3 regions of the Streptomyces sp. NPDC085937 genome follow, and region 2 is predicted to be linked to each of the others. Evidence: riboswitches for the same ligand, from Rfam matches in the RefSeq annotation. Region 2 holds a riboswitch; each other region holds the start of a gene.

Region 1 (5,967 bases), on a different contig from region 2:
AGGCTGGGGTCGGGGGTGAACAGCCACTCCAGCATCTCTTCGACCGTGAAGCCGTCGTCCCGCAGGAGCGTCAGGGTCCCGGTCAGGCCCTTGACGACCTTGTCCCCGTCGATGAAGGCGGCGGGGACGTGCAGTGCGCGGTTCTCACCCCGGCGTACGGCGATGAGCTGGCCGTCCTTCACCAGCTGCCGGACGCGCGTCACCTCGACGCCGAACTGTTCGGCGATGTCGGGAAGGGTGAGCCAGGCGGGGACGAGAGCATCGATCTTTGCGTCAATCTCGGTCACGGGACAAGCCTGCCACCTGCCACCGACAGTCGGAAGCCGACCCCGTCCGGCCGGGCGGGCGCGTCGTGCGGAGGACGGACGCGTCGTGCGGAGGACGGACGCGTCGTGCGGAGGACGCGCGCCCGGGGTCACGCCGTCGCCGACTTCAGCGGCCGCGCCGGGTCCGCCACCCGCTCCGGGTCCATCGCGGCGCCCGCCTCGATCAGCCGGCGTCCCTGCGCCAGGTCCCGGGGCCGCCCCACCGCGAGCAGCGCGACCAGACGGTCCCCGCGCAGCCAGCACACGCTCCACGCCGGGCCGGCCGGGTCCCCGCGCCACACCGTGCGGTCGGCGTCCGCGTGGTGCCCCGCGTACTGCACGAAGCGGCCGAACTGCTCGGACCAGAAGTACGGCACCGGGTCGTACACCTCGCCACCCCCGCCGACGATGTTCGCGGCGACCGTGCGGGGGCCCTGGAGGGCGTTGTCCCAGTGGTGGACCAGCAGGCGCTCGCCGTAGCGGCCGGACGGGAAGGACGCGCAGTCGCCGACGGCGTACACATCCGGCAGGGAGGTCGCCAGGTGCTCGTCCGCGACGACCTCGCCGTGCGTGCCGAGGGCGATCCCGGAGCCGGTCAGCCAGGCCGTGGCGGGGCGGGCCCCGATGCCCACGACCACCGCGCCGGCGGGCAGCCGCGTGCCGTCGTCGAGGAGCACGGCACCGGATTCGACGGCCCGTACGCGCGCGTGGGTGCGCAGCGTGACCCCGGCCTCGGCGTACCAGGCGGCCATCGGCGCGGCGACCTCGGCGGGCAGCGCCCCCACCAGCGGCCGCTCCTCGGCCTCCACGACGGTGACCGCGCAGCCCGCCTCGCGGGCCGCCGTGGCGAACTCCGCGCCGATCCAGCCGGCGCCGACCACCACGACGTCGTGCTGCGCGGCGAGCACCGGCCGCAGCCGTGCCGCGTCGTCCAGGGTGCGCAGCAGATGCACGCCGGCGACACCCTCGGTGCCGGGCAGCCGGAGCGGTTCCGCGCCGGTGGCGAGCACCAGCACGTCGTACGGGACGGGCCCGGCCTCGGTGTCCAGTTCGTGGTCGCCGGGGCGCAGGCCCAGCACCTCGCAGCCCAGCCGCAGCCCGATGCCGAGCTCCTCGAAATCCACGTCGAACGCGGAACTCTCGGCCGTGCCCAGCAGCACCGCCTTCGACAACGGCGGCCGGTCGTACGGCTGGTGGGGCTCGGCCCCGATCAGCGTCACCTCACCGTCGAAGCCCTGCTCCCGCAGCGCGGCCGCGGTCTGTACGCCCGCCATGCCCGCGCCCGCCACCACGACCCGCCGCGGCGCGGCCCCTCCCGGTTCCTGCGTCTGCTCGCTCACCCGCTCACCATAGACACCCGCGCCCGCCGCGCCGGACCCCTCGTCGCTCCCCCCGCCGGACCCCTCGCCGCTCCCCCCGCCGGGTCGCCGCCCCTCCCGCGCGGGGGACCCCGCCGCCCCTCCCACGCGGGGTCCCTTACGGGTGCCGCGTGGCGCGGGCTAGGGTGGCCCGCGTACACGCACTCGCGGGAGCCCGGACGCACCGGGCTGAGAGGGAGGCTGGCGGCCTCCGACCGTACGAACCTGATCCGGGTCATGCCGGCGAAGGGAGGGGCTGGACGCCCATGTCGCCCACGCGTAGCGCAGACGTCCTCGTCGTCGGGGGCGGGATCATCGGTCTGGTCACGGCCTGGCGGGCCGCGCAGGCCGGACTCGCCACGGCCGTCGTGGACCCCGAGCCGGGCGGCGGCGCCGCCCGGGTGGCCGCCGGGATGCTGGCCGCCGTCACCGAGCTGCACCACGGCGAGCAGACGCTGCTGGGCCTCAGCCTGGCCTCGGCGCGCCGCTACCCGGCCTTCGCCGCCGAGCTGACCGAGTACACCGGCCAGGACCTCGGCTACCGCCGCAGCGGCACCCTCGCCGTGGCGCTGGACGCCGACGACCGCGCGCATCTGCGCGAGCTGCACGCCCTGCACCAGCGCTCCGGCCTGGACTCGCAGTGGCTGTCCGGACGGGAGTGCCGCCGCCTGGAGCCGATGCTCGCGCCGGGCGTGCGCGGCGGGCTGCGGGTGGACGGCGACCACCAGATCGACCCCCGACGGCTGGCGTCCGCCCTCGTGACCGCCTGCGAGCGGGCCGGTGTCATCCTCCACCACACCTGGGCCGAGCAGCTGGTCGTCGCCGGCGACCGGGCGCGCGGTGTCGTCACCGCGGCCGGTGACGAGCTGGGCGCGGGCCAGGTGGTGCTCGCCGCGGGCAGCTGGAGCGGCAGGCTCGCGGGCGTCCCGCAGGACGTGCTGCCCCCGGTGCGGCCGGTCAAGGGGCAGGTGCTGCGGCTGGCGATGCCCGACCGGCCCGAGCCCTTCCTGAGCCGCACGGTGCGGGCCGTGGTGCGCGGCAGCCACGTCTACCTGGTGCCACGTGAGAACGGCGAGCTGGTGATCGGCGCGACCAGCGAGGAGATGGGCTGGGACACCACCGTCACGGCGGGTGGCGTCTACGAGCTGCTGCGTGACGCCCACGAGCTGGTCCCCGGCATCACCGAGCTGCCGCTGACCGAGACGATCGCCGGTCTGCGCCCCGGCTCCCCCGACAACGCGCCGCTGCTCGGCCCGACGCGGCTCCCGGGACTGCTGCTGGCCACCGGCCACCACCGCAACGGCGTCCTGCTGACGCCCGTCACCGGCGACGCCATGGCGCGGGCGCTGACCACCGGCGACCTGCCCCAGGAGGCCCTCCCCTTCTCGCCCCGGCGCTTCGGCGCCCCCGTCCTCGCGGAGCAGCCCGTATGACCACCCGGGTCACCACCGTCACCGTCACCGTCAACGGCGAGCCCCGCCGGTTCCCGCCCGGAACCGCCCTGGACCTCGTCGTCAGGTCGCTCACCGCCGCGCCCTCCGGGGTGGCCGCGGCCCTCAACGAAACCGTCGTCCCGCGCGCCCAGTGGCCCGCCACCCCCCTGACCGAAGGGGACCGGGTGGAGGTCCTCACCGCGGTCCAAGGAGGCTGACATGGCCGACGATCCCTTCGTCCTCGGCGGCCGGGCCCTGACGTCCCGCCTGATCATGGGGACCGGCGGGGCGCCGAGCCTCGACGTGCTGGAGCGGGCGCTGGTGGCGTCCGGGACGGAACTGACGACCGTCGCCATGCGGCGGGTGGACCCCTCGGTGCACGGGTCCGTGCTGTCGGTGCTGCGGAAGCTGGGCATCGGGGTGCTGCCGAACACCGCCGGGTGCTTCACCGCCGGGGAGGCCGTGCTCACCGCGCGGCTGGCCCGGGAGGCGCTCGGCACGGACCTGGTGAAGCTGGAGGTCATCGCCGACGAGCGCACCCTGCTGCCGGACCCGGTCGAGCTGCTGGACGCGGCGGAGACGCTCGTCGACGACGGCTTCACGGTCCTGCCGTACACCAACGACGACCCGGTGCTGGCCCGGAAGCTGGAGGACGTGGGCTGTGCGGCGGTCATGCCGCTCGGCTCGCCGATCGGGTCGGGTCTGGGCATCCGCAACCCGCACAACTTCGAGCTGATCGTGGAGCGGGCCGGGGTGCCGGTGATCCTGGACGCCGGGGCCGGCACCGCCTCCGACGTGGCGCTGGCGATGGAGCTGGGCTGCGCGGGCGTGATGCTGGCGTCCGCCGTCACCCGCGCCCAGGAACCGGTGCTGATGGCGTCCGCGATGCGGGGCGCGGCGGAGGCGGGACGGCTCGCGCGGCGGGCGGGACGCATCCCCCGGCGGCACTTCGCGCAGGCCTCCTCCCCCGTCGGGGGCCGGGCCGCGCTGGACCCGGAGCGGCCCGCGTTCTGACCCCGTGTCCGGGCCCGCGTTCGGACGCGGTCGGGTAACACAGGTCACAGGTCCGCTCCAACGGCGGTTGATCGGGCCGGAGCTGTCCTCGCGGACTCGTAGACTCGCTGCGTGGACACGACCCTTCAGGACCCGCTGGTCGGGCAGGTGCTCGACGGCCGCTACCGCGTCGACGCGCGGATCGCCGTCGGCGGGATGGCCACGGTCTACCGGGCCCTGGACACCCGTCTCGACCGCATCCTCGCGCTCAAGGTGATGCATCCCTCGCTCGCCTCCGACGCCTCCTTCGTGGAGCGCTTCATCCGCGAGGCCAAGTCCGTCGCCCGGCTGGCCCACCCCAACGTCGTCCAGGTCTTCGACCAGGGCGCCGACGGGGCGTACGTCTACCTGGCGATGGAGTACATCGCGGGCTGCACCCTGCGCGACGTGCTGCGGGAGCGCGGGGCGCTCCAGGCGCGGGCGGCGCTGGACATCCTGGAGCCGGTGCTGGCCGCGCTGGGCGCCGCCCACCGGGCCGGGTTCGTGCACCGTGACATGAAGCCGGAGAACGTGCTGATCGGGGACGACGGCCGGGTCAAGGTCGCCGACTTCGGTCTGGTCCGCTCGGTGGACACGGTGACCAACAGCACGGGCACCGTGCTGGGCACGGTGTCGTACCTCGCCCCGGAGCAGATAGAGCACGGCACCGCGGACCCCCGCGTCGACGTGTACGCCTGCGGCATCCTGCTGTACGAGATGCTGACCGGTGAGAAGCCGCACGACGGCGACTCCCCCGCGATCGTCCTCTACAAGCACCTGCACGACGACGTGCCGCCGCCCTCGGCGGCCGTGCCCGGTCTGGCCCCCGCGCTGGACCAGCTGGTCGCGGCGGCGACCGCGCGTGAGCCCGGGGCCCGCCCGGCCGACGCGGTGGCGCTGTTCGCCCGGGCCCGTGAGACGCGCGGCCGGCTCAGTGACGAGCAGCTCGACGCGATGCCCCCGCAGGCGCTCACCTCCGAGCACGACAACGCCGACGACCGCACCAGCGTCATCCCCCGCGCGCTCACCGTGCCGCGCCCCCTCCCGGTGAACGAGGACGAGGACGACGGCATGGATCCGGTGAACCGGACCAGCCGTTTCCACTCCCCGCCGCCGCTTCCGCCCCGCCGCCGCACGGCGCTGCGGCGCGGACCCGCGGCCATCGTCGTGGCCGTGCTGCTGGTGCTGGGCCTCGGCGCGGGCGTCTGGTACATCAACTCCGGGCAGTTCACCAAGGTCCCGCCGCTGCTGTCGAAGACCGAGCAGGAGGCCCGGGACCGGCTCGCCGAGGCCGGCCTGGACGTCGGTGAGGTCGAGGAGCAGTACAGCGACTCCGTCGAGCGGGGCAAGGTGATCAGCACCGACCCGGCGGCGGGCGCCCGTGTGCGCGGCAGCGCCTCGGTGTCGCTGACCCTGTCCAAGGGGCCGCAGACCGTGCGGGTGCCCGACCTGGACGGGTATCCGCTGGACAAGGCGCGCTCGCTGCTGGAGGACGAGGGCCTGGAGCCGGGCATGGTCACCCGCGAGTTCAGCGACTCCGTGCCCAAGGACGCGGTGGTCTCCACCGAGCCGGGCAAGGGCACCAAGGTCCGCGCGGGCTCGGCGGTGAAGCTGGCCGTGAGCAAGGGCAGCCCCGTGGACCTGCCCGACGTGACCGGTGACGACCCCGAGGACGCGCGCGCCGAGCTGGAGGAGGCCGGGCTGAAGGTGGAGATTGCCACCGAGCGGGTCAACTCCGAGCACGACGCGGGCAAGGTGGCCCGGCAGACCCCGGAGGCCGGCGGGCAGGCCGCGGAGGGCGACACCGTCACCCTCACGCTCTCCAAGGGCCCGGAGATG
Region 2 (5,967 bases):
GGCAATCCCGCCGTCGAGGAGTGGGCCGACTTCCGCGAGACCGGCCACGCCCACGCCCTCGGCCAGTGTCTGCTGGCGCAGCTCGACGAGGGGGCCCGGCGTGACCACCTCGACCGTTACCCCGTGCGGCCGGTCACCCCGTACACCGTGCGCGACTCCCACAGCCTGCTCCGGCGTCTCGAACGGTCCGAGGGGACCGATCTGGTGACCGAGCGTCAGGAGTACGCGCTCGGGACGGTGTGTGCGGCGATCCCCCTCACGATCGGCACCATGGCGGCGTCCGTGGCCATCTCCCTGCCCGCGCACCAGGCCGACCGCCTCGCTCCCGCGGTCCAGCAGTTGCGGTCCGAGATGCGCCGTCTGCTCGGGTCGCTCGCGCTGTCTATCAGTATCTGAAAACTCACTCCTTGTGATCTGCTGTGTACGTTCAGCAAGATTCCCTCTAGTGTCAGGGTCCATGCCCGGCCAGTCCGCGGCGAATGACGGGGTAGGCGATGCGCGAATCCGTACAGGCAGAGGTCATGATGAGCTTTCTCGTGTCGGAAGAGCTTTCCTTCCGCATTCCGGTGGAGCTGCGTTATGACACCTGCGATCCCTACGCGGTGCGGCTGACCTTCCATCTGCCCGGCGACGCTCCCGTGACGTGGGCGTTCGGGCGGGAACTGCTGGTCGACGGCGTGGGCAGGCCCTGCGGCGAGGGCGATGTGCGGGTCGCGCCGGTCGACCCCGACACCCTGGGCGAGGTGCTGATCCGGCTCCAGGTGGGCAGCGACCAGGCGCTGTTCCGCTCCTCCACGGCACCGCTCGTGGCCTTCCTCGACCGCACCGACAAGCTGGTGCCGCTGGGGCAGGAAGGGGCGCTCGCCGACTTCGACGCACACCTCGACGACGCGCTGGACCGGATCCTCGCGGAGCAGAGCGCCGGCTGAACGTTGCGCCGATCGGGTGGGTCGGGGTGGCGTAACGCTTCAGCGCTGCGGCCCGGGTCCTCCGCCCGCGAGCGGGACCGTACGTCAGCGTTTGCGGCGCCGGCCGCGTCCGCCGCGTGCCGCTGCCGGTCCGGGCTCCGGCGCGTGTCCCACCGGCTGCTCGTGGCTCCCGGCCTGCCCGGGCACCGGGGCCCGGTCCGCCGTGCGGTCGGCAGAGACGACCAGCGCGGCCAGGGCCGTGGTGACGGGCACCGAGGCGACCAGGCCGATCGAGCCGATCAGGGTCCGCACGATCTCCTCCGCGACCAGTTCGCTGTTGGCGACCGTCCCCATGCTGCTCTGTGCGACCGAGAACAGCAGCAGCAGCGGCAGCGCGGCGCCCGCGTACGCGAGGACCAGCGTGTTGACCACGGAGGCGATGTGGTCGCGGCCGATGCGGATGCCCGCGCGGTACAGCGCGCGGCGTCCCATCGCCGGGTTGGCCTCGTGCAGCTCCCAGACCGCGGACGTCTGGGTGACGGTCACGTCGTCGAGGACACCGAGCGACCCGATGATGACGCCCGCGAGCAGCAGACCGCTCATGTCGATACCCGGGTAGAGGCCGTGGATCAGACCGGTGTTGTCGTCGGTGTTGCCGGTCAGCGCCGACCAGCCGATGAACACCGACCCCAGAACGCCGATCAGGAGCAGCGAGACGAGGGTGCCGAGCACCGCCACCGAGGTGCGGGCGGACAGCCCGTGGCAGAGGTACAGGGCGAGCAGCATGATCAGGCTCGCCCCCACCACCGCCACGACCAGTGGGTTCGAGCCCTCCAGGATGGCCGGCAGGATGAAGAAGTTGAGTACCAGGAAGCTGACCGCCAGCGCGACCAGCGCCATGACGCCCCGCAGCCGGCCCACGGCCACGACGGCGAGCGCGAAGATGCCGGCCAGCAGCGCCAGCGGGAAGCGGCGGTTCACATCGGCGACCGAGTACTGCAGGTCCTCCGGCGCCGAGGGCTCGTAGGCGACCACGACCTCCTGGCCCTCGCTCAACTGCCGGGACTGGTCCGGCTGTACGAGCTCGCTGAACGTGCGGCCCTTGTCCTTGCCGGTGTCGACCCGGATCGTCGCCTTTTTGCAGGTGCCCTTCGCCCGCTGTTCGGCCGAGGAACCCTCGGCCGTGGAGGTGTCACCGGTCGGGACGCCCGCCGAGGGATTGGCGGACGCGCAGTTCACGGGTACGACCTCGGTGACCGTGGCCTCGTGCGTCTGCCGGTCGAAGCCGACCCCGGTGCGCTCGTGGGCCGGGGCACCGCCCGGCCACAACACGGCCAGCCCGACCAGCACGGCCCCGGCGAAGGGGATGAGGATCGCCGCGATGACTTTGCGCAGGTGCCGGGAGACGGGCGCCGCAGGTCCGTGGCTGTGACTGTGCCCGTGTGAGGTGGTCCGGGTCCCGGCCGTAGGCTCCTGCGCGCCCTCGTGACCGCGGCCCGTGGTGTGGCCGTGTGTGTCCAGGCGTCGGTGTGAACCCGTGTGTTCGTGCGCGCCCACATGCCCCGGGCCGGGGCCGTGCACGTGCCCGGAGCGGGCGTCGGCGCCGTGCGGAGGCTCGGACGGCGGATACGGGGGCGGAGAGTTCGAGGTCACCGCCCGATCATCGCAAGAAGGAAGGGTGCCCTCTGTTCACCGCGCCAGAAAGGACGCTAGCGTGGAGGCACCTTTTGTACACGCGGGAGCTCGGAGCACCGGGCTGAGAGGGCGCTGACCTCCGTCCCAGCGATGTTCCACGTGAAACATCACCGACTTCGAGTGATGTTTCACACGGAACGTCAGCAGACGGAATCCGCTGCGTCGACCGCCGAACCTGTTACCGGGTAATGCCGGCGTAGGGAGTAGGTCTCATGACCAACAAGGACGCACGCACGCCTGCCTCCACGCAGAACCCGACGGAGACGTCGGAGGCCACGGAGGCCGGGAAGTCCATCGGCTGGCACAAGGCGTACGTCGAGGGCAGCCGCCCCGACCTGCGGGTGCCGGTCCGTCAGGTGCACCTGACCAACGGGCGTTCGGTCACGCTGTACGACACGTCCGGCCCGTACACCGATCCGCTCGTCGACACCGACGTCCGCCGGGGACTGGCCCCGCTGCGCGAGAACTGGATCATCACCCGCGGTGACACGGAGGAGTACGCGGGCCGTCCCGTCCGTCCCGAGGACGACGGAATCAAGCACACCTCGCCGCGCGGGGGCCTGCGCAACCTCGACGCCGTCTTCCCCGGTCGGCCGCGTCAGCCGCGCCGGGGTCGCGAGGGGCGTGCGGTCACGCAGCTGACGTACGCGCGCCGTGGTGAGATCACGCCCGAGATGGAGTTCGTGGCGATCCGGGAGAACGTCTCTCCCGAGGTGGTCCGCGAGGAGATCGCGGCGGGCCGCGCGGTGCTGCCGGCCAACGTCAACCATCCGGAGACGGAGCCGATGATCATCGGCAAGCGGTTCCTGGTGAAGGTCAACGCCAACATCGGCAACTCGGCGGTGACCTCCTCCATCGAGGAGGAGGTGGAGAAAATGACGTGGGCGACCCGCTGGGGCGCCGACACGGTCATGGACCTCTCCACCGGCCGCAACATTCACACCACCCGCGAGTGGGTGCTGCGCAACTCCCCCGTCCCCATCGGCACCGTGCCGCTCTACCAGGCGCTGGAGAAGGTCGACGGCAAGGCCGAGGAGCTGACCTGGGAGATCTACAAGGACACGGTCATCGAACAGGCGGAACAGGGCGTGGACTACATGACGGTCCACGCGGGCGTCCGCCTGGCGTACGTCCCGCTCACCGCGAACCGCAAGACCGGCATCGTCTCGCGCGGCGGCTCGATCATGGCCGCGTGGTGCCTGGCGCACCACAAGGAGTCGTTCCTGTACGAGAACTTCGAGGAGCTCTGCGAGATCCTCGCGGCGTACGACGTCACCTACTCGCTCGGCGACGGCCTGCGGCCCGGGTCGATCGCGGACGCCAACGACGAGGCGCAGTTCGCGGAGCTGCGCACGCTCGGGGAGCTCAACAGGATCGCGAAGAGCTTCGACGTCCAGACGATGATCGAGGGTCCCGGACATGTCCCGATGCACAAGATCAAGGAGAACATCGACCTCCAGCAGGAGATCTGCGAGGAGGCCCCGTTTTACACGCTCGGCCCGCTCACGACGGATGTCGCGCCCGCGTACGACCACATCACCTCGGGCATCGGCGCGGCGATGATCGCCTGGTGGGGCACGGCCATGCTCTGCTACGTCACGCCCAAGGAACACCTGGGCCTGCCCAACCGGGACGACGTCAAGACCGGCGTGATCACGTACAAGATCGCGGCTCATGCCGCCGACCTCGCGAAGGGTCATCCGGGCGCCCAGGAGTGGGACGACGCCCTGTCCGACGCCCGCTTCGAGTTCCGGTGGGAGGACCAGTTCAACCTGGCCCTCGACCCGGACACGGCCCGCGCCTTCCACGACGAGACGCTCCCGGCGGAGCCCGCGAAGACGGCCCACTTCTGCTCGATGTGCGGCCCGAAGTTCTGCTCGATGAAGATCAGCCAGAGCATCACGGAGCGGTTCGGCGGTGAGGCGGCCGAAGGGGCCACGGCCGAGGAGATCGCCGAGGGGATGCTGCAGAAGTCGAAGGAGTTCGCGCAGTCCGGGAACAGGGTCTACCTGCCCATCGCGGACTGAGCGCCGGCCGGGTGGCTCCTTGCTCCAAAGGAGCCACCCGGTCTCCGCCACGGGGTGCGCACCGCTCAGGAGAGGCGGGCGGACGGTGGGGGAACCGGCTTGGTGTGCGACGGTGAGCCTCGTACGGTCGGGTGCGTGATGAGCGTGAGCGCCGGTGAGCCGCGCAGATGCGGGGTCGCTCCGTCCCGGGATGCGGGCCCGGACGGGTCGCGCTGCTCTCGCGACGATCACCGTGGGGAGCGTGGGAGGTCGGCTCTCCAGGTCACCAGGCCAGGCCGGTCCGCCTCGTCGAATCCCACGGCGAACGGTTCGTCGCCCTCACCTGTCACCAGGTGGATGGTGCACTCCGTCACGCTGTCGCCGGGTGGCACCATCGTGGCGACCCAGTCGGACGGGCAGCCAGGAATGCCGGTGTCGTCGACGAAGGGGGTCTTCCCCGGTATCTGCCGTCCGCCTCGCGTCAGGAGGCGGACGCGACTGCCCTGGTCGGTGTAGAGGTCGTGCGGCCCGGGGTTGGTGTAGGTGATCACCACGTAGTACGGGACGCCGCGGCGCTCGCTCGCGGTGGCGACCAGGTCCAGGTCCTCGATGTCGGCCGCGTCGCCGCGGCGGACGGAGACCAGCGTGGCGGGAAGTTCGAGGACGCCGTCCTCGTCGGCATCGTGCCGGACGCGGCGGACGGCACCCGGCTCCGCCAGCTTCGCGGACACCGCCTCGGGACCGCCCTCGACGGGCCAGACGGCGACCGAGCCGCCCTCGTCGTGGTAACCGCCGGCGTAGTGGGTCAGGGACAGCACGCCGACCCCCTCGGGCAGCACGAAGGTCAAGCAGGACTCGAACGAGGCGCCGGGCGCCAGCGTCCTCGGCGCGGTGTCCGCGCACGGCAGGTCGACCCCACCGGGTCTGCCGCCGCTGATTCTGACCTCCTCCCCGTGCTCCCAGTCGGTGCCGTTGAGGGAGAAGTTGCTGTCCACCATGTAGGCGTGCGGAATCGTCCGCCGGCCGGTGTTGGTGACCTCGAAGGTGACGTAGTGAGGGACCTTGCCCTTCAGTTCCTCGTCCACGCGTGCCCCGCGCATGTCCTCCTCCGAGCCCCGCACCAGGCTCTTGACCGTGATCCGGACCTCGTCGGTGTCCCGGTGCACGATGTTCCGTGCACCGGCACGCACCGGCAGATCGGTCCAGGAGGCCGGCCTCTCCGGAGCTTGTGCCACGGCTCCGCCCGCGTCCTGGTCCCCCGTGCACCCGGTGAGGAGAGCCATTGCCGCCGCGCCCACGGCGGCCTTGCTGAGGTGACTGGACAGGCGCATGACTTCCTTGTCGCACGATGAGCCGGA
Region 3 (5,967 bases), on a different contig from region 2:
CGGGCTGGAGGCGCACGGCGACGTGGGTGCCGCGGAAGGTGCGCGCGGTCACCGTGCAGCGCAGCCCCTCGTCCGCCGGGACCAGACGGACACCGGCGGGCCGGACCAGCAGCGTGCGCGTGCCCCCGGGAGCGTCCCGCGGCACCGGGACCTTGCCCCAGGGGGTGACGGCGACACCGTCCGCGACGGCCGCCTCGACGACGTTCTCGAAGCCGAGGAAGCGGGCCACGAAGGCGTCGGCGGGCCGCTGCCAGACGTCCAGCGGTGTGCCTGACTGGGCGATCCGGCCGTCCCGCATCACCACCACCCGGTCGGCCAGCGCGAACGCCTCGCCCTGGTCGTGCGTCACGGCGAGCACGGTGGTGCCCAGCCGGCCGAACAGCTCACGCAGTTCGACGACGAGCCGCTCCCTGAGCGACCGGTCGAGCTGGCCGAGCGGCTCGTCGAGCATCAGCAGCCGCGGGCTGGGGGCGAGGGCGCGGGCCAGTGCCACGCGCTGCTGTTCCCCTCCGGAGAGCGCGGCGACGGCCCGCCGGGACGCCCCGGGGAGACCGACCAGCTCCAGCAACGCGCCGACCTGCCGCGCCTGTTCGTCGCGCGGAAGCCCGTGCATGCGCAGCCCGAAGGCCACGTTGCCGCCCACGTCCCGCTGCGGGAACAGTTGGTGGTCCTGGAACATCAGCCCGACCCCCCGCTTGTGCGCGGGCACGCCCGACTGGTCCTTCCCGCCGAGCAGCACCCGCCCGGCGTCCAACGGCTGCAGCCCGGCCACCACGCGCAGCAGCGTGGACTTGCCGCTGCCGCTGGGTCCGAGGACGCAGACGATCTCGTGTTCGGCGACGTCGAGGCCGACGGCGTCCAGCGCCGCCCGCCCGCCGAAGCGGACGGTCGCGTCCTGAAGGCTCAGCAGCATCTAGAACTCCCCGCTCCGGTCGGTCCGCAGCCGCTCCAGCACCAGCAGCGCCACCGCGCACACGATCATCAGGATGGTCGACAGGGCCATGGCCTGGCCGTAATTGAGGTCCCCGGGCCGTCCCAGCAGCCGCGCCACGGCCACCGGAAGGGTGGGGTTGTCCGGCCGCGCGATGAACACCGTCGCCCCGAACTCCCCGAGAGACACCGCGAAGGCGAACCCGGCCGCGATCAGCAGCGCCCGCCGCACCAGCGGCAGGTCCACCTCACGCCACGCCCGCCACGGCGACGCCCCGAGCACCGCCGCCGCTTCCCGCAGCCGTACGTCCACCGCCCGCAGCACCGGCAGCATGGTCCGTACGACGAAGGGGACGCCGACCAGTGCCTGCGCCAGCGGGACCAGCATCCAGGAGGCGCGCAGGTCCAGCGGCGGCTCGTCGAGCGCGATGAGGAAGCCGAAGCCCACGGTCACCGCGGACACCCCGAGCGGCAGCATCAGCAGCGCGTCGAAGCCGCGCACCAGCCGCCCCGCGTCCCGCCGGGTGAGCGCGACGGCGGCGAGCCCGCCGATCACCACAGCGATCACGGTGGCGGCGACGGCGTAGCGCAGCGAGTTGCCGACCGCCTCGATGGGCGCGACGAGGAACACTCCCCCGTCGCCGTCGGTCAGCGCCCGGTAGTAGCCGAGGCCGGCGCTGCCGAAGGAGCGCTGCACCAGTACGCCGAGCGGCATCAGGAGCAGCACGGCCACCGTGGCGACGACTCCGCCGAGCAGCGCCCACTGCCCTGCGCCGCGCGGCCGGCGCGCGGTCACCGAGGGGTCGACGAGGCGCAGCGCGGTCTCACGACGCCGCACGGTCCAGGCGTGCAGCGCGAGGATCAGGCCGACGGCGGCGAACTGGATCATCGTGAGGACGGCGGCGGTGGACAGGTCGAAGAGGTCGGCGGTCTGCCGGTAGATCTCCACTTCGAGGGTGGAGAAGGTGGGCCCGCCGAGGATCTGCACCACGCCGAACGAGGTGAAGGTGAACAGGAAGACCATCAGCGCGGCGGCGGCCACGGCGGGGGCGAGCGCCGGCAGGGTGACCGTACGCCAGGCGGTGAGACGGGAGGCGCCGAGCATCCGCGCGGCCTCCTCCTGACGCGGGTCGAGCTGGGACCACAGCCCGCCCACGGTGCGGACGACCACGGCGTAGTTGAAGAAGACGTGCGCGAGGAGGATCGCCCACACGGTGGTGTCGAGGCGCACGCCCCACAGCTCGTCCAGCAGTCCGCCGCGTCCGACCAGGGCGAGGAACGCCGTGCCGACGACGACCGTCGGCAGCACGAACGGCACGGTGATCACCGCCCGCAGCATCTGTTTGCCGGGGAAGTCGAAACGGGCCAGGACGTAGGCGCCGGGCAGCGCGATCACCAGCGTGAGGCCCGTGGAGACGAGCGCCTGCCAGGTGGTGAACCACAGCACCTGGCGGATGTCGGACTGGGCCAGCACGTCCGCGATCCGCCCGGGCTGCCAGCCGCCGTCGGTCTTCAGCCCGCGCGCGACGATCGCGGTGACCGGGTAGGCGAAGAAGACCGCGAAGAACGCGGCCGGCACGGCCAACAGGCCGAGCCGTGCCGCGTTCCGGCGCCACCACCCGCGCCGGCGCGGGCTCACTTCAGTACGAGCGAGGTCCACGACTTGACCCACTGGTCACGGTTCTCGGCGATCTTCACCGGGTCCATGGTCTGCGGCTGCTTCGCCTGCGGCCCGAACTTCACGAACTCCTCAGGCACGGACGCACCCTCGCGCACCGGGTAGACGAACATGTTGAGCGGCATGTCGTCCTGGAAGGTCTTGCCGATCAGGAAGTCGAGCAGTGCCTTGCCGCCCTCGGAATTCTTCGCGTTGCTCAGCAGCCCCGCGTACTCGACCTGCCGGAAGCAGGTGCCCTCGGCGACGCCGGTGGGCGCGGTGTCGGGCTTCGGGTCGGCGTAGATCACCTCGGCGGGCGGCGAGGAGGCGTACGACACGACGAGCGGCCGGTCCGCCTTGGCCTCCTTGCCGCCGGCCGAGCCGGAGAACTCCTCGTTGTAGGCCTGCTCCCAGCCGTCGACCACCTTGACGCCGTTGGCCCTGAGCTTCTTCCAGTAGTCCCGCCAGCCCTCGTCCCCGTACTTGGCGGCGGTGCCGAGCAGGAAGCCGAGGCCGGGTGAGGAGGTGGCGGCGTTCTCGACGACCAGGAGGTCCTTGTAGGCGGGCTTGACCAGGTCGTCGAGGGACTTCGGCGGGGTCAGGCCCTTGTCCTCGAACCAGGCCTTGTCGTAGTTGACGCAGACGTCACCGGTGTCGACCGGGGTGACCCGGTGCTCGTCCTCGTCCACCCGGTACTCGGGCAGCAGCTGGTCGGATCCCTTGGCCTCGTAGGACTGGAACAGCCCGTTGTCGAGGGCGCGGGACAGCAGGGTGTTGTCGACGCCGAAGAAGACGTCGCCCTGGGGGTTGTCCTTGGTCAGGATCGCCTTGTTCACGGCCTGGCCCGCGTCGCCGTCCTCGAGGACCTTGAGCTTGTAGCCGGACTGCTTCTCGAAGGCGGCGACGACGTCCTTCGACACGGCCCACGAGTTGTGACTGACGAGGGTCACGGTCCTGGAGCCGGTACCGCTGCCGCCGTCGTCGCCGGACGACCCGCAGGCGGACAGCGTGACGAGCCCCAGCCCGACGGCCAGGACCATGACCTTCTTGGTGATGTCCACTTGATTCCTCCTGGAGTGACCAGGAAGAGACGCGGCCCTGCCCGGAACCCCTGGGCGGGGTCCCGGGCAGGGCGCAACAGCTCGAGTGATGACCGATCTCCCTACCCAGAATGACCTGGGCCAGGTTCGGAGGGTCTGCGGCCGGTGCCGCACTCTCAGCGCTGTGGCGCTCCCCTGTCGGAATATGAAGATGTACGTACCCGGGTCAGACTACCGTTCGCTCGCGGCGAGCTGACCACACGCCCCGTCGATCTCCTGACCACGGGTGTCCCGGATCGTCACCGGCACACCGTGCGCGGCGATCGCCTCGACGAACGCCTTCTCGTCCTCGGGCCGGGACGCGGTCCACTTGGACCCCGGCGTCGGGTTGAGCGGGATGAGGTTGACGTGCACGGGCCGCCCCTTGAGGAGCCGTCCGAGGCGGTCGCCCCGCCACGCCTGGTCGTTGATGTCCCGGATGAGGGCGTACTCGATGGACAGCCGGCGTCCCGACCTGGCCGCGTACTCGAAGCCGGCGTCGAGCACCTCGCGCACCTTCCACCGCGTGTTCACGGGGACGAGGGTGTCGCGCAGCTCGTCGTCAGGGGCGTGCAGCGAGATGGCGAGGCGGCACTTGAAGCCCTCCTCGGTGAACCGGTGGATGGCCGGCACCAGGCCGACCGTCGACACGGTGATGCCGCGCTGCGACAGCCCGAGCCCGTCCGGCTCGGGGTCGGTGAGCCGGCGGATGGCGCCGACGACCCGCTTGTAGTTGGCGAGAGGCTCGCCCATGCCCATGAACACGATGTTGCTCAGCCGCGCGGGTCCGCCGGGCACCTCGCCGTCGCGCAGCGCCCGCATCCCGTCCACGATCTGGTGCACGATCTCGGCGGTCGACAGGTTCCGGTCGAGCCCGGCCTGCCCGGTCGCGCAGAACGGGCAGTTCATGCCGCAGCCGGCCTGGGAGCTGATGCACATGGTGACCCGGTCCGGGTACCGCATCAGCACGGACTCGACGAGGGTCCCGTCGAACAGCTTCCACAGCGTCTTGCGGGTCGTCCCCGCGTCGGTCGACAGATGCCGCACGACGGTCATCAGCTCAGGAAGCAGCGCCTCCTGCAGCTTCCCGCGCGAGCCGGCGGGGATGTCGGTCCACTGCTCCGGGTCGTGCGCGTACCGCGCGAAGTAGTGCTGCGAGAGCTGCTTGGCACGGAACGGCTTCTCACCGACCGCGACAACCGCCTCCTTGCGCTCGGCAGGCGTGAGATCGGCAAGATGCCGCGGCGGCTTCTTGACTCCGCGCGGCGCGACGAATGTAAGTTCTCCGGGCTTAGGCATGGCTGTACCAGTGTCGCAGATCCACATGGGTGACCTGCGGGTGCCGATGACCACACCGGCCGGCCGCGCTCGCCGGGATCGCTGCCGGACCACCTCGGGCGGCCCGGGCACGGCCCGGCGAGGCTCACCCGCCGGCTGCCCGCACCTTCCCGACCTGGGCGGCGAGCACCGCACCCGTGAGGACAGCGGCATCCCGGCTCAGGACCGCGTCGCCTCCGCACGGGCCGTGCGGCGTCCGCGGACGTAGCGAAGGATCACGTAGATGATCGCGGCGAGTTGGGCGCAGAACAGGACCGTGATCTCCAGCGGCCCCATCCTGCCGCCCAGCGCGAGCAGCGCCGCCGCGAAGACGGCGATGACCAGCAAGAGATTGACGATCAGACCACGCATGATGTTCCCCCCAGGGTGTGGACGGTTGTCCCTGGTGATCATGATCGCAGGCCTTGATCGTCATGCACACAGCCAAACAAAGGGGCCCCCGTCCACAGGGGACGAGGGCCCGTTCCGGTCGGCGGGGAAAGGGGCTCAGCTCGAGCCCACGAAGATCACCAGCAGGAGCCAGACCACCGGCGCCGTCGGGAGCAGGGAGTCCAGGCGGTCCATGATGCCACCGTGGCCCGGGAGCAGGGTGCCCATGTCCTTGATGCCCAGGTCGCGCTTGATCATGGACTCGCCGAGGTCACCCAGCGTGGCGCTGGCGGCGACCGCGAGGCCGAGCAGGAGGCCCTGCCACCAGACGCCGTCGTCGATCAGGAACTGCATGCACAGCGCGCCCGCGACCATGGAGAAGCCGACCGCTCCCAGCAGGCCCTCGCGGGTCTTGCCGGGGCTGATGCGCGGGGCCAGCTTGTGCTTGCCGAAGCGCCAGCCGACCGCGTAGGCGCCGGTGTCGCTGACGACCGTCAGCAGCAGGAACGTCAGCACCCGCCACGGTCCGTCGTCGGCCCTCAGCAGCATCGCGACGAACGTCGCCAGGAACGGCACGTAGAACGTCGCGAAGAC

Evidence for each region. A riboswitch is a leader RNA that binds a small molecule or an ion and turns the genes downstream of it on or off. The one in region 2 is predicted to bind thiamine pyrophosphate.
Region 1: it holds a riboswitch for thiamine pyrophosphate, as region 2 does, so the genes downstream of both, thiO (glycine oxidase ThiO) here and thiC (phosphomethylpyrimidine synthase ThiC) in region 2, are expected to answer to the same signal.
Region 3: it holds a riboswitch for thiamine pyrophosphate, as region 2 does, so the genes downstream of both, ACIF8S_RS30170 (thiamine ABC transporter substrate binding subunit) here and thiC (phosphomethylpyrimidine synthase ThiC) in region 2, are expected to answer to the same signal.

Annotation. Positions count from the first base shown of each region.
Region 1 covers NZ_JBITSH010000012.1:112,079-118,045, forward strand. Annotated here, with positions in the region: gene ACIF8S_RS24460 (Rv2175c family DNA-binding protein) at 1-287, opposite strand, end outside; gene ACIF8S_RS24465 (NAD(P)/FAD-dependent oxidoreductase) at 416-1,645, opposite strand; TPP riboswitch at 1,821-1,932, shown strand; gene thiO (glycine oxidase ThiO) at 1,930-3,096, shown strand; gene thiS (sulfur carrier protein ThiS) at 3,093-3,314, shown strand; gene ACIF8S_RS24480 (thiazole synthase) at 3,316-4,110, shown strand; gene pknB (Stk1 family PASTA domain-containing Ser/Thr kinase) at 4,222-5,967, shown strand, end outside.
Region 2 covers NZ_JBITSH010000007.1:164,401-170,367, reverse strand. Annotated here, with positions in the region: gene ACIF8S_RS17330 (IclR family transcriptional regulator) at 1-396, shown strand, start outside; gene ACIF8S_RS17325 (SsgA family sporulation/cell division regulator) at 495-929, shown strand; gene ACIF8S_RS17320 (YibE/F family protein) at 1,014-2,561, opposite strand; TPP riboswitch at 2,634-2,823, shown strand; gene thiC (phosphomethylpyrimidine synthase ThiC) at 2,816-4,630, shown strand; gene ACIF8S_RS17310 (hypothetical protein) at 4,858-5,940, opposite strand.
Region 3 covers NZ_JBITSH010000019.1:77,807-83,773, reverse strand. Annotated here, with positions in the region: gene ACIF8S_RS30180 (ABC transporter ATP-binding protein) at 1-913, opposite strand, end outside; gene ACIF8S_RS30175 (ABC transporter permease) at 914-2,569, opposite strand; gene ACIF8S_RS30170 (thiamine ABC transporter substrate binding subunit) at 2,566-3,648, opposite strand; TPP riboswitch at 3,729-3,834, opposite strand; gene rlmN (23S rRNA (adenine(2503)-C(2))-methyltransferase RlmN) at 3,859-4,965, opposite strand; gene ACIF8S_RS30160 (hypothetical protein) at 5,164-5,355, opposite strand; gene ACIF8S_RS30155 (phosphatidate cytidylyltransferase) at 5,491-5,967, opposite strand, start outside.